DNA from 3 places in the Leclercia adecarboxylata genome. Region 2 is predicted to be linked to each of the others. Evidence: riboswitches for the same ligand, from Rfam matches in the RefSeq annotation. Region 2 holds a riboswitch; each other region holds the start of a gene.
The links. A riboswitch is a leader RNA that binds a small molecule or an ion and turns the genes downstream of it on or off. The one in region 2 is predicted to bind thiamine pyrophosphate.
Positions count from the first base shown of each region.

Region 1 (4,153 bases), 550 kb from region 2:
ATAGGCGCGGGCGGTGAACGGGTCGAGGGCGAGGTTGAACTGATCTTCCCAGCGGAATTCGAAGCGCGCTTTCGACATGGCGTTATCGCGGATCTGCGCCCCCGGATGGCCCTTCGCCAGGTCGGCGGCGTGGGCGGCAATTTTGTAGGTGATCAGCCCCTGCTTCACGTCCTCTTTGTTCGGCAGACCGAGATGCTCTTTCGGCGTCACGTAGCAAAGCATCGCGCAGCCGAACCAGCCAATCATCGCCGCGCCAATGCCGGAGGTGAAGTGGTCGTAACCCGGTGCGATATCGGTGGTCAACGGCCCCAGGGTATAGAACGGCGCTTCGTGGCAGTGCTCAAGCTCTTCGGTCATGTTGCGGCGGATCATCTGCATCGGCACATGGCCCGGGCCTTCAATCATCACCTGAACGTCATACTCCCAGGCAATTTTGGTCAGCTCGCCCAAAGTGTGCAGTTCGGCAAACTGCGCTTCGTCGTTGGCGTCGCGAATGGAGCCCGGACGCAGGCCATCGCCCAGCGACAGCGAAACGTCGTAGGCGGCGCAGATCTCGCAGATTTCGCGGAAGTGCTCATACAGGAAGTTCTCCTGATGATGGGACAGGCACCATTTCGCCATGATAGAACCGCCACGTGAGACGATGCCGGTCAGGCGTTTAGCGGTCATCGGCACGTAGCGCAGCAGCACGCCCGCATGGATGGTGAAGTAATCCACACCCTGTTCGGCCTGCTCCAGCAGGGTATCCCGGAAAGCCTCCCAGGTGAGGTCTTCCGCGATGCCGTTCACCTTCTCCAGCGCCTGGTAGATGGGGACGGTACCAATCGGCACCGGGCTGTTACGCAGGATCCACTCACGGGTCTCGTGAATATAGCGACCGGTGGAGAGGTCCATGACGGTGTCCGCCCCCCAGCGCGTCGACCAGACCAGTTTTTCCACCTCTTCTTCGATGGAGGAGGTGACCGCTGAGTTACCGATATTGGCATTCACTTTCACCAGGAAGTTACGCCCGATGATCATCGGCTCCGATTCCGGATGGTTGATGTTGGCGGGGATGATGGCGCGGCCGGCGGCCACTTCGTCACGCACAAACTCCGGGGTGATGTTCTCCGGCAGACGAGCCCCAAAGCCTTCACCCGGATGCTGGTGGCGCAGCACCTCGCCACGGATGCGCTCGCGGCCCATGTTTTCGCGAATGGCGATAAACTCCATCTCCGGCGTGACGATCCCCTGACGGGCGTAGTGCAGCTGGGTGACGCATTTGCCCACCCTGGCACGCTTCGGCGTGAGAAGACCGGTGAAGCGCAGCTCGTCCAGGCCATCATCGGCCAGGCGTTCGCGGGTATAAGCCGAGCTTTGCTCGTTCAGCGCTTCGCTGTCGTCACGCGCGTCAATCCACGGCTGGCGCAGTTTCGCCAGCCCCTGCTGGACATTAATGGCCACCGCCGGATCGCCGTAAGGCCCGGAGGTGTCGTAGACCGGCACCGCTTCGTTCTCTTCAAACTGCGGGTTTTCTTTACTGCCGCCGATGAGCGTCGGGCTGAGCTGGATCTCGCGCATCGGTACGCGGATATCATCCCGGGAGCCGGTCAGATAGATGCGTTTAGAGTTTGGGAAAGCGGTGCCTTCCAGGGTATCGATGAAGTGTTGGGCGTGTGCGCGCTGTTCGCGGCGGGTCATTTTTGTGGCAGACATAGCTCGTTCCAGTAAGTTCAGGAAGTGGCTTGTCAGACGACGGATGAAGCAAGAGAGGATCGCCCGGGGGCGATACAGTAAATTGACTCTTGTTCCCTTCGCAGGTCTTAACCTGATCAGGTTCCGCGGATCCCGAATTAACGGTCTCAGCCCGGCTTTCGCACTGGGCACTCCGACAAGAATTTGCTCCCCTACAGCGGGAGCAGTAAATGTAAATTACGCGTTAACGATAAATAACTCAAGCCGGTCGGGCGACGTTATCTTCGTTGCTGGCTTTCAGATTGTGATCCAGCGCGAGGGCGATCAGGTTGTCTTCCAGCGTAAATCGTTGCTCCAGCGCCTCGCCGATATCAGAAAGTGCCTGCTGAAATTCCAGATAGTTGTCCTGATCGATGGCATTTTCGAGCGTGGAGTCGTAATAATCCATGATCTGCTGAGTGTTGGCTTCCAGCAGAGGGTAGAGTTTGGTGGCCGCTAAAAACGGGCTGTTACCTTCCATTTCACCGATAATGCGTTCATAAATATTGAAATGACCATTGGAAAGGTAGTCGACCAGGCTCTGGCAAAAATCGTCCAGCGCTTTTTCATTCAGGCGCATGTAGGACTCTTTACCCGGCTTAATGCCAACGAGATTGTAGTAGGCAACGAGCAGATGTTTACGTACGTGCAGCCAGCGATCGACCAGTTTGTTACTTCCGCCAACGCGCTCTGTCAGGTTTTCTAGCTGGTTTAGCATGTTTGACTCCGCAAGGTTAAGATTAAAAGCTGCCCACCCAAAATGTAATAGTATTGTTACCAACATGCCTGTGAAGCAAAGGTAGTGCAATAGATATGGATCGTATAATTGAAAAATCGGATCGCGGCTGGTGGTTAGTCAGCCATGAACAAAAATTATGGTTGCCCGGTGGTGAATTACCACATGGCGAAGCCGGAAATTTCGATCTTGCGGGTCAACCCGCACTAAACATTGGCGAGTGGCAGGGCGATTCTGTGTGGTTGATCCAACAAAATCGTCGCCACGATATGGGATCGGTTCGCCAGGTGCTCGATCTCGATGTCGGCCTGTTCCAGCTGGCCGGCCGCGCTGTGCAGTTGGCCGAGTTTTATCGCTCGCATAAATACTGCGGCTACTGCGGCCACACCATGCACCCAAGCAAAACCGAATGGGCCATGCTCTGCAGCCACTGCCGCGAACGCTACTATCCGCAAATCGCGCCGTGCATCATCGTCGCTATCCGTCGTGAAGACACCATCCTGCTGGCGCAACATACCCGTCATCGCAACGGGGTGCATACCGTGCTGGCCGGGTTTGTGGAAGTGGGCGAAACGCTGGAGCAGGCCGTTGCGCGTGAAGTGATGGAAGAGAGCGGTATCAAAGTGAAGAACCTGCGCTACGTCACCTCCCAGCCGTGGCCGTTCCCGCAATCGCTGATGACCGCCTTTATGGCCGAGTACGACAGCGGCGAGATCGTCATCGACCCGAAAGAGTTGCTGTCAGCCGACTGGTATCGTTACGACGATTTACCGCTGCTCCCACCGCCCGGCACCGTGGCGCGCCGCCTGATAGAAGATACCGTGGCAATGTGTCGGGCTGACGATATCTGAGACGTGATACACTGGGAATAAGACGCTTAAGGAACTGCAAAAATGACCGAACTGAAGAACGATCGTTATCTGCGTGCGCTGCTGCGCCAACCCGTTGATATCACCCCGGTATGGATGATGCGCCAGGCGGGCCGCTATTTGCCGGAATATAAAGCCACGCGTGCGCAGGCGGGCGATTTTATGTCGCTGTGCAAAAATGCGGAGCTGGCCTGCGAAGTGACCCTTCAGCCGCTGCGCCGCTATCCGCTGGACGCGGCGATCCTCTTCTCAGATATCCTGACCATCCCGGATGCGATGGGGCTTGGTCTGTACTTTGAAACCGGCGAAGGTCCGCGCTTCTCTTCTCCCATCAAGAGCAAAGCGGACATCGACAACCTGCCGATCCCGGACCCGGAGCAGGAACTCGGTTATGTGATGAACGCGGTGCGCACTATTCGCCGCGAGCTGAAAGGCGAAGTACCGCTGATTGGTTTCTCCGGCAGTCCGTGGACGCTGGCGACCTACATGGTCGAAGGCGGCAGCAGCAAAGCCTTTACCGTTATCAAGAAGATGATGTACGCCGATCCGCTGGCGCTCCATGCCCTGCTCGAAAAGCTGGCGAAAAGCGTCACCCTCTATCTGAACGCGCAGATCAAAGCGGGCGCGCAGTCGGTGATGATCTTCGACACCTGGGGCGGAGTGCTGACGGGCCGCGATTATCAGCAGTTCTCGCTCTACTACATGCATAAAATCGTCGATGGCCTGCTGCGTGAAAACGAAGGGCGCCGCGTGCCGGTAACGCTGTTCACCAAAGGCGGAGGCCAGTGGCTGGAAGCGATGGCAGAGACCGGCTGTGATGCGCTGGGCCTCGACT
Region 1 covers NZ_CP040889.1:2,293,763-2,297,915, forward strand. The annotation lists gene thiC (phosphomethylpyrimidine synthase ThiC) at 1-1,695, opposite strand, end outside; TPP riboswitch at 1,772-1,880, opposite strand; gene FHN83_RS12785 (Rsd/AlgQ family anti-sigma factor) at 1,934-2,431, opposite strand; gene nudC (NAD(+) diphosphatase) at 2,527-3,300, shown strand; gene hemE (uroporphyrinogen decarboxylase) at 3,343-4,153, shown strand, end outside.
Region 1: it holds a riboswitch for thiamine pyrophosphate, as region 2 does, so the genes downstream of both, thiC (phosphomethylpyrimidine synthase ThiC) here and thiB (thiamine ABC transporter substrate binding subunit) in region 2, are expected to answer to the same signal.

Region 2 (4,153 bases):
AACAATTCATCCGCCTGTGGCAGTGCTGTGACGGCCAGACCCGGGACACCACGCTCAGCGAGCTGGCCGATCTGCTCAGCTGTTCGCGTCGCCATATGCGGACCCTGCTTAACACCATGCAGCAGCAGGGATGGCTGAGCTGGGAAGCCGAAGCCGGGCGCGGCAAGCGTTCGCGCCTCACCTTTCTCTACACCGGCCTCGCGCTTCAGCAGCAGCGGGCGGAAGATCTGCTCGAGCAGGATCGCATCGAACAGCTGGTGCAGCTGGTGGGCGATAAAGCCGCGGTGCGCCAGATGCTGGTTTCCCACCTCGGACGCAGCTTCCGTCAGGGCAAGCACATCCTGCGGGTGCTCTACTATCGTCCGATGAAAAACCTGTTACCGGGCAGCGCATTACGGCGATCTGAAACCCACATGGCGCGGCAGATTTTTAGCGGCCTGACGCGCATAAATGAGGAAAATGGGGAACTGGAAGCCGACATTGCCCACCACTGGCAGCAGCTTTCCCCGCTGCACTGGCGATTTTTTTTACGGCCCGGCATCCATTTCCATCACGGACGCGAGCTGGAGATGGCCGACGTCATCGCCACGTTGCAGCGCGCCCGCGAATTGCCTCTTTACTCGCACATCAGCCGGATCCAGTCTCCCACGGCCTGGACTCTGGATATTCAGCTCTCTCAGCCCGACCGCTGGCTGCCGTGGCTGCTGGGGTATGTACCCTCGATGATCCTGCCGCGCGAGTGGGAAACCATGCCCAACTTTGCCGGCCATCCGGTAGGCACAGGGCCTTACGCCGTTTCCCGCAACAACAATAATCAGCTGAAGATCCGCGCCTTCGAGGATTACTTTGGCTACCGGGCCTTGATTGACGAAGTGAACGTCTGGGTGTTGCCGGATCTCAACGAAGAGCTGAGCGTCGGCCTGACCCTCGAAGGGCCAACAGAGGGAGAAAAGGCGGTAGAGAGCCGCCTCGAAGAGGGGTGCTACTATCTGCTGTTCGATGCCCGCTCCCATCGCGGTGCCAGCGGCGAGGTGCGCCAGTGGATAAGCCGGATCCTCTCTCCTGCCAATCTGATCTATCAGGCCGAAGAGATGTACCAGTCCTACTGGTTCCCGGCGTATGGCCTGCTGCCGCGCTGGCACCATGCCCGCCCGGGACGCGGCGATAAACCGGCCGGGCTGGAGAGCATCACCCTGACCTTCTACCGCGAACATATTGAACACCGGGTGATCGCCAGAATGATGAGCGAGCTGCTGGCCGCCGAGCAGGTGATGCTCAACATTCAGGAGGTCAGCTACGAGGAGTGGCATCGGGGAGAGATCGTTAGCGACATCTGGCTCAACAGCGTCAACTTCACCCTGCCGCTGGATTTCTCGCTGTTCTCCCATCTGTATGAGGTACCGCTTCTGCAAAACTGCATCGCGCGGGACTGGCAGCAGGACGCCGCCCAGTGGCGCGCCGGGGAGATGAATCTTGCGGTCTGGTGCCAGCAGCTGCTGGCCCAGCAGGCGATTGTCCCGCTGATCCACCACTGGCTGATGATCCAGGGGCAGCGCAGTATGCGCGGCTTACGCATGAATACGCTGGGCTGGTTTGACTTTAAATCGGCGTGGTTTGCGCCGCCGGAACCATAACACTTTCGTAATATTCACCAAATCATTACAATACCGCCGTTCTCAACGGGGTGCTGCGCGAAAGCGTGTGCTGAGAAAATACCCGTCGAACCTGATCCGGATAACGCCGGCGAAGGGATTTGAGGCTGTCGCTCAAAATCCTTTGCCACTCTCAAACAATGAGGTGCAAAGTGTTCAAAACTGTTCTTCCCCTGCTGGCGCTGGTTGCGCTGCCTGCCGTAGCCAGTCCTGTGCTGACGGTCTACACCTACGACTCTTTCGCTGCCGACTGGGGCCCTGGCCCGGCGGTCAAAAAAGCCTTTGAAGCCGACTGCAAGTGCGAGCTGAAGTTTGTGGCGCTGGAGGATGGCGTCTCGCTGCTGAACCGCCTGCGCATGGAAGGTAAAAACAGCAAAGCCGACGTGGTGCTGGGTCTGGATAACAACCTGCTGGAAGCGGCGACGCAGACCGGGCTGTTCGCCAAAAGCGGCGTGCCGACCGATGCGGTTAACGTCCCTGGCGGCTGGAAAAACGACACCTTTGTGCCCTTCGATTACGGCTACTTCGCCTTTGTCTATGACAAAAACAAGCTGAAAAACCCACCGAAAAGCCTGAAAGAGCTGGTTGAGAGCGATAAAAAATGGCGCGTGATCTACGAAGATCCGCGCACCAGCACCCCGGGGCTGGGTCTGCTGCTGTGGATGCAAAAAGTGTACGGCGACAAAACGCCGGAAGCCTGGCAGAAGCTGGCCGCTAAAACCGTCACCGTGACCAAAGGCTGGAGCGAAGCCTACGGTCTGTTCCTGAAAGGCGAAAGCGACCTGGTGCTGAGCTACACCACCTCTCCGGCGTATCACATTATTTCAGAGAAAAAAGAGAACTACGCTGCCGCGGACTTTGCTGAAGGCCACTATCTGCAGGTGGAAGTCGCCGCCCGTACTGCCGCCAGCAAACAGCCGGAACTGGCCGAAAAGTTCCTGAAATTTATGGTCTCCCCGTCGTTCCAGAACGCCATCCCGACCGGCAACTGGATGTACCCGGTGACCAACGTGACGTTACCGGCCGGTTTTGACACCCTGGTGAAACCGCAAACCACGCTGGAATTTACCCCACAGGAAGTGGCCGGGAAACGTGCTGCCTGGATCGGTGAATGGCAACGCGCCGTCAGCCGCTAATCGCCGGCTGGTTACTCCCGGGGCTTCTGGCCGCCATCCTGATGGTGTCCGTCGCCCTGGGGGCTTTTCTGGCGCTGTGGTTTAACGCGCCAGCCACCGACGTCGCGGCGCTGTTGCACGACAGCTATCTGTGGCACGTTATCCGCTTCTCTTTCTGGCAGGCGTTTCTCTCCGCCCTGCTCTCGGTGACCCCCGCAATATTTCTTGCCCGCGCCCTCTACCGGCGACGGTTCCCGGGCAGGCAGGCGCTGCTGCGCCTGTGCGCCATGACCCTGATCCTGCCGGTGCTGGTGGCGATATTTGGCATTCTCAGCGTCTACGGACGTCAGGGCTGGCTGGCCGTCCTGTGCCAGGCGCTCGGACTTGAGTGGACCTTCTCGCCCTATGGCCTGCAGGGGATCCTGCTGGCGCACGTCTTTTTCAACATGCCGATGGCCACGCGTCTGCTGCTGCAGGCGCTGGAGAATATCCCCGGCGAGCAGCGCCAGCTTGCGGCCCAGCTCGGAATGCGCGGCTGGTCATTTTTCCGCTTCGTTGAGTGGCCCTGGCTACGCCGTCAGATCCCGCCGGTTGCGGCGCTGATCTTCATGCTCTGCTTTGCCAGCTTCGCCACCGTGCTCTCGCTCGGCGGCGGGCCGCAGGCCACCACCATCGGGCTCGCTATCTATCAGGCCCTGAGCTACGACTATGATCCGGGCCGTGCGGCACTGCTTGCCATCGTGCAGATGGTCTGCTGTCTGGGGCTGGTGATGCTGAGCCAGCGGCTGGGAAAAGCCATCCCCGTCGGCAGTAACCAGCTCGCAGGCTGGCGCGATCCGCAGGACAACCTGCGTAGCCGTCTGACCGATGGCCTGCTGATCGCCCTGGCGCTACTGCTGCTGATCCCGCCGCTGCTGGCGGTGGTGGTCGACGGTCTGAATCTCAACCTGCTGTCGGTGCTGCAACAGCCGGTGCTCTGGCAGGCGCTGGGCACCTCGCTGCGCATTGCGCTGGGTGCCGGGCTGCTCTGCGTGCTGCTGACCATGATGCTGCTGTGGACCAGCCGGGAGCTGTATGCCCGCCAGGCGTTCGTAGCCGGACAGGCGCTGGATCTCAGCGGGATGCTGATCCTGGCGATGCCCGGCATCGTGCTGGCGAGCGGTTTTTTCCTGCTGTTCAACAGCACTGTCGGCCTGCCTGAATCGGCCGATGGCATAGTCATCTTTACCAACGCCCTGATGGCGATCCCCTACGCGCTGAAAGTGCTGGAAAACCCGATGCGCGATCTCAGCGCCCGCTATACCCTGCTCTGCGACTCCCTGGGAATGCACGGCTGGCAGCGGCTGAAGGTGGTGGAGCTGCGCGCCCTGAAACGCCCTCTGGCCC
Region 2 covers NZ_CP040889.1:2,847,930-2,852,082, reverse strand. The annotation lists gene sgrR (HTH-type transcriptional regulator SgrR) at 1-1,634, shown strand, start outside; TPP riboswitch at 1,671-1,770, shown strand; gene thiB (thiamine ABC transporter substrate binding subunit) at 1,805-2,788, shown strand; gene thiP (thiamine/thiamine pyrophosphate ABC transporter permease ThiP) at 2,764-4,153, shown strand, end outside.

Region 3 (4,153 bases), 2.5 Mb from region 2:
GCAGCTTCTACAGCATCCGCGCCGGACGGGCCGGTGAACTGCAGGCAGTACTCTTTGCCCTGGCCTGGCAGCATAGAGAGCAGGTATTCTGAAAACGCGTCTTTCAACGGCGTGGTCAGATCCAGGGTATGTAACGGCAAGCCGCTGGTAATGACACTTTGAATGCTTTTCAGCACATCAGGATGGTTATGACCCAGCGCCAGCGTTCCCGCACCGGCCAGGCAATCAAGATACTCTTTGTTATCCGCGTCGGTGATCCACACCCCGTCCGCCTTAGTAATGGCTAAAGGCAGCTTGCGCGGATAACTCCTGACATTGGATTCCATTTCGGCCTGACGGGCCAGATAGGTTTCGTTGGTTTTGAAAGAAGAGGCATTCAAAGTATCAATACGGACTTTATCCGTCATCATATCACTCCTACAACCGCAGCTCAGCACGTGGCTCCGATTGAATAATTAATTAAGAAAATGAGAAGGGCATCAAAAATCGCGGCCAATATAGAGCCTTTTTGCCCGGGGCTCAATGGTTAATTGTTTATCGTTTTGTTACGCGCGTTGAATCAACGCGCGTAGGGCGTAACCCCGCATGGCACCTGAGGTTTCCAGGGGGAGGCTTCGGGTATAAAAGCGGGGCGTTTTAGAACGCTTTAGAACTACTTTTGGACGACGTTCAGAATACCGTGATCGCGGCCATGGGTTTTATTCCATGAAGCGTCGGTCACGCCGTTCGCATCCAGTGAGATCGACAGCACGTAACCCGCGCCTTTCACCTCGTAGAAATTCGCATTTGAGCGTTTCACCACGGCTTTCTTGCCGTTGATGGTGGCCTGGGTGAAGCCGTTATTGATGCTGGCTTTAATACCGTTGGCGCTGAAGGAGGCTTCACGCAGCGGATCGGCAACGTGCGCCGCCTGGCCATGCTGTACGGCTTCATGCGCATTCTCGAGCGCCTGTTTTTCCGCTGCGGCATTGATGGTGGCCTGACGGTTCTGGTCGGCAATGTAGCAGGCGTCACGGCTTACGCCTTTGGCCTCACACTGCGCTAAGCGCTGCTCTTCAGAGACACAGCCCGCCAGCAAAGCGGCAATCACACCCACCAACAGAATCTTTTTCATACATTAACCTTAAAGGAAAGGGGAAATCGTCTGTTCCCCGGTTGTTGATTCGATAATTATTATTGGCCTGGCCACTTTTTGCTGGTGTCTATATTAGAGACGCACCAGTGGCGCGCGCTGAATATCACGCAAGGGGCGTTGTCTCAGGTTGACGAAGATCACATTTAGCACGAATAGCTAATTTCTTGAGAGTTATCCTGGCAGCTGGTTATTGCTGGGTTAGAAAAGGGTGTCAGAGATGTAAGCAGGAGGAGTGGCGAAGCGCCAGAAAGCCCCTTGCTATTGCCAGACGCATCCTCTACGCTGCCACCGTTACATTATGTAATTTGACTCGGGGTGCCCTTCTTTGTGAAGGCTGAGAAATACCCGTACCACCTGATCTGGATAATGCCAGCGTAGGGAAGTCAGATGCCCTCCGGGCTATCGCTTCTTCGCGCAAGGCAGGAGCGATACCATGCAGCCTGACCTGCTCAATTTACATGCCTTACACCACTTCCGAACCCGTTCTCCGCTCACCCACTGTATGACCAACGACGTCGTGCAGACCTTTACCGCCAACGTGTTGCTGGCGCTCGGCGCGTCACCGGCGATGGTGATTGAAGCCGAAGAGGCGGAACAATTCTCTGCTATCGCTGATGCGCTGCTGATTAACGTCGGGACGTTAACCGCGTCGCGCGCCCAGGCGATGCGCCGGGCCATTGAGAGCGCGGTTACCGCCGGTAAACCCTGGGTGCTGGACCCGGTAGCCGTCGGCGCGCTGGGATACCGCACCCGGTTCTGTCAGCAGATCCTCGTCCTCAAACCGGCGGCCATTCGCGGCAATGCCTCGGAAATCCTCGCCCTTGCCGGGATGAGCGCGGGCGGACGCGGTGTGGACACCACCGATACAGCGGCCAGCGCGCTGCCTGCGGCCCAGGCGCTGGCGCGGCAAACCAATGCCATCGTGGTGGTGACGGGGGAAGTGGATTACGTCACCGACGGGCTGCGTACCCAGACGGTTACCGGGGGCGATCCGATGATGACCCGTGTGGTGGGCACCGGCTGCGCGCTGTCGGCGGTAGTGGCGGCCAGCTGTTCACTGCCGGGCGACCGGCTGGAAAACATCGCGGCGGCCTGCGGCTGGATGAAACGGGCCGGAACCCTTGCGGCAGCCCAAAGCCGCGGACCGGGCAGTTTTGCCGCGGCCTTTCTGGATGCCCTGTGGGAACTGGGGGCACAACAATGAAACGCATTAATGCCCTGACTATTGCCGGCACAGACCCAAGCGGCGGTGCCGGGATCCAGGCCGACCTGAAAACCTTCTCGGCGCTGGGGGCGTATGGCTGCTCGGTGATCACCGCCCTGGTGGCGCAGAATACCCGCGGAGTGCAGTCGGTCTATCGTATTGAACCCGATTTTGTGGCGGCGCAGCTGGAATCGGTGTTCAGCGATGTGCGCATCGACACCACCAAGATCGGCATGCTGGCCGAAACCGATATCGTCGAGGCCGTGGCGGAGCAGCTGCTGCGTCATCAGGTTAAAAACGTAGTGCTGGACACGGTGATGCTGGCGAAAAGCGGCGACCCGCTGCTTTCACCTTCTGCCGTCGAAACGCTGCGTAAAAAGTTGTTGCCGCAGGTGGCGCTTATCACGCCAAACCTGCCCGAAGCCGCAGCGCTACTGGATGCCCCTCACGCCCGCAGCGAGCAGGAGATGAAAGAGCAGGGTTATGCCCTGCTGGCGATGGGGTGTGAAGCGGTGCTGATGAAGGGCGGTCATCTTGACGATCCCGAAAGCCCCGACTGGCTGTTCACCCGCGACGGAACGGTGCGCTTTACCGCCCCGCGCGTGAAGACCAAAAACACCCACGGCACCGGCTGCACCCTCTCGGCCGCTCTGGCTGCGCTGCGCCCGCGTCACGATAGCTGGGCGGATACGGTGCGCGAGGCCAAAACCTGGCTCTCCTGCGCGCTGGCGCAGGCGGACACGCTGGAGGTGGGGCAGGGCATGGGTCCGGTCCACCATTTCCATGCGTGGTGGTAAAGGTTACCGCCCATAGCTGGAAAATTCGCTACCCACAGACCAGGCTTAGGGGGCTCGCAATCCTGTGAGCCTGGAGAAAACATGCCGACAGCCTGTCGGCACTAAGGGGAGCAAAACTATGACTGATATTGCGCAGTTGCTTGGCAAAGACGCCGACAGCCTGTTACAGCATCGTTGTATGACTATTCCAGCCGACCAGCTCTATCTGCCTGGCCACGACTACGTCGACCGCGTGATGATCGACAACAACCGCCCGCCAGCGGTTTTGCGAAATATGCAGACGCTGTATAACACCGGGCGTCTGGGCGGAACCGGCTATCTGTCGATCCTGCCGGTGGACCAGGGGGTGGAGCACTCGGCCGGTGCGTCGTTTGCCGCCAACCCGCTCTATTTTGATCCGAAGAACATCGTTGAACTGGCGATTGAAGCTGGCTGCAACTGCGTCGCCTCTACCTACGGCGTGCTGGCGTCGGTTTCCCGGCGCTATGCGCACCGCATTCCGTTCCTGGTCAAGCTCAACCACAATGAAACCCTGAGCTATCCAACCGAATATGACCAGACCCTCTATGCCAGCGTCGAGCAGGCGTTCAACATGGGCGCGGTGGCGGTCGGGGCGACCATCTATTTCGGCTCAGAGCAGTCGCGCCGTCAGATTGAAGAGATCTCCGCCGCCTTTGAGCGCGCCCATGAGTTAGGAATGGTGACGGTGCTGTGGGCCTATCTGCGTAACCCGGCCTTTAATAAAGACGGCACGGATTACCACGTTTCCGCCGATTTAACCGGACAGGCCAACCATCTGGCGGCCACCATCGGGGCGGATATTGTGAAGCAGAAAATGGCCGAAAATAACGGCGGTTATAAGGCGGTCAAGTTTGGCTATACCGACGATCGGGTCTACAGCAAACTGACCAGCGACAACCCTATCGACCTGGTGCGCTACCAGCTGGCGAACTGCTATATGGGCCGCGCGGGGCTCATCAACTCCGGCGGTGCAGCGGGGGGCGAAACCGATCTCAC
Region 3 covers NZ_CP040889.1:326,699-330,851, reverse strand. The annotation lists gene FHN83_RS03435 (diaminobutyrate--2-oxoglutarate transaminase) at 1-410, opposite strand, end outside; gene FHN83_RS03430 (membrane lipoprotein lipid attachment site-containing protein) at 653-1,114, opposite strand; TPP riboswitch at 1,437-1,533, shown strand; gene thiM (hydroxyethylthiazole kinase) at 1,569-2,339, shown strand; gene thiD (bifunctional hydroxymethylpyrimidine kinase/phosphomethylpyrimidine kinase) at 2,336-3,136, shown strand; gene fbaB (class I fructose-bisphosphate aldolase) at 3,255-4,153, shown strand, end outside.
Region 3: it holds a riboswitch for thiamine pyrophosphate, as region 2 does, so the genes downstream of both, thiM (hydroxyethylthiazole kinase) here and thiB (thiamine ABC transporter substrate binding subunit) in region 2, are expected to answer to the same signal.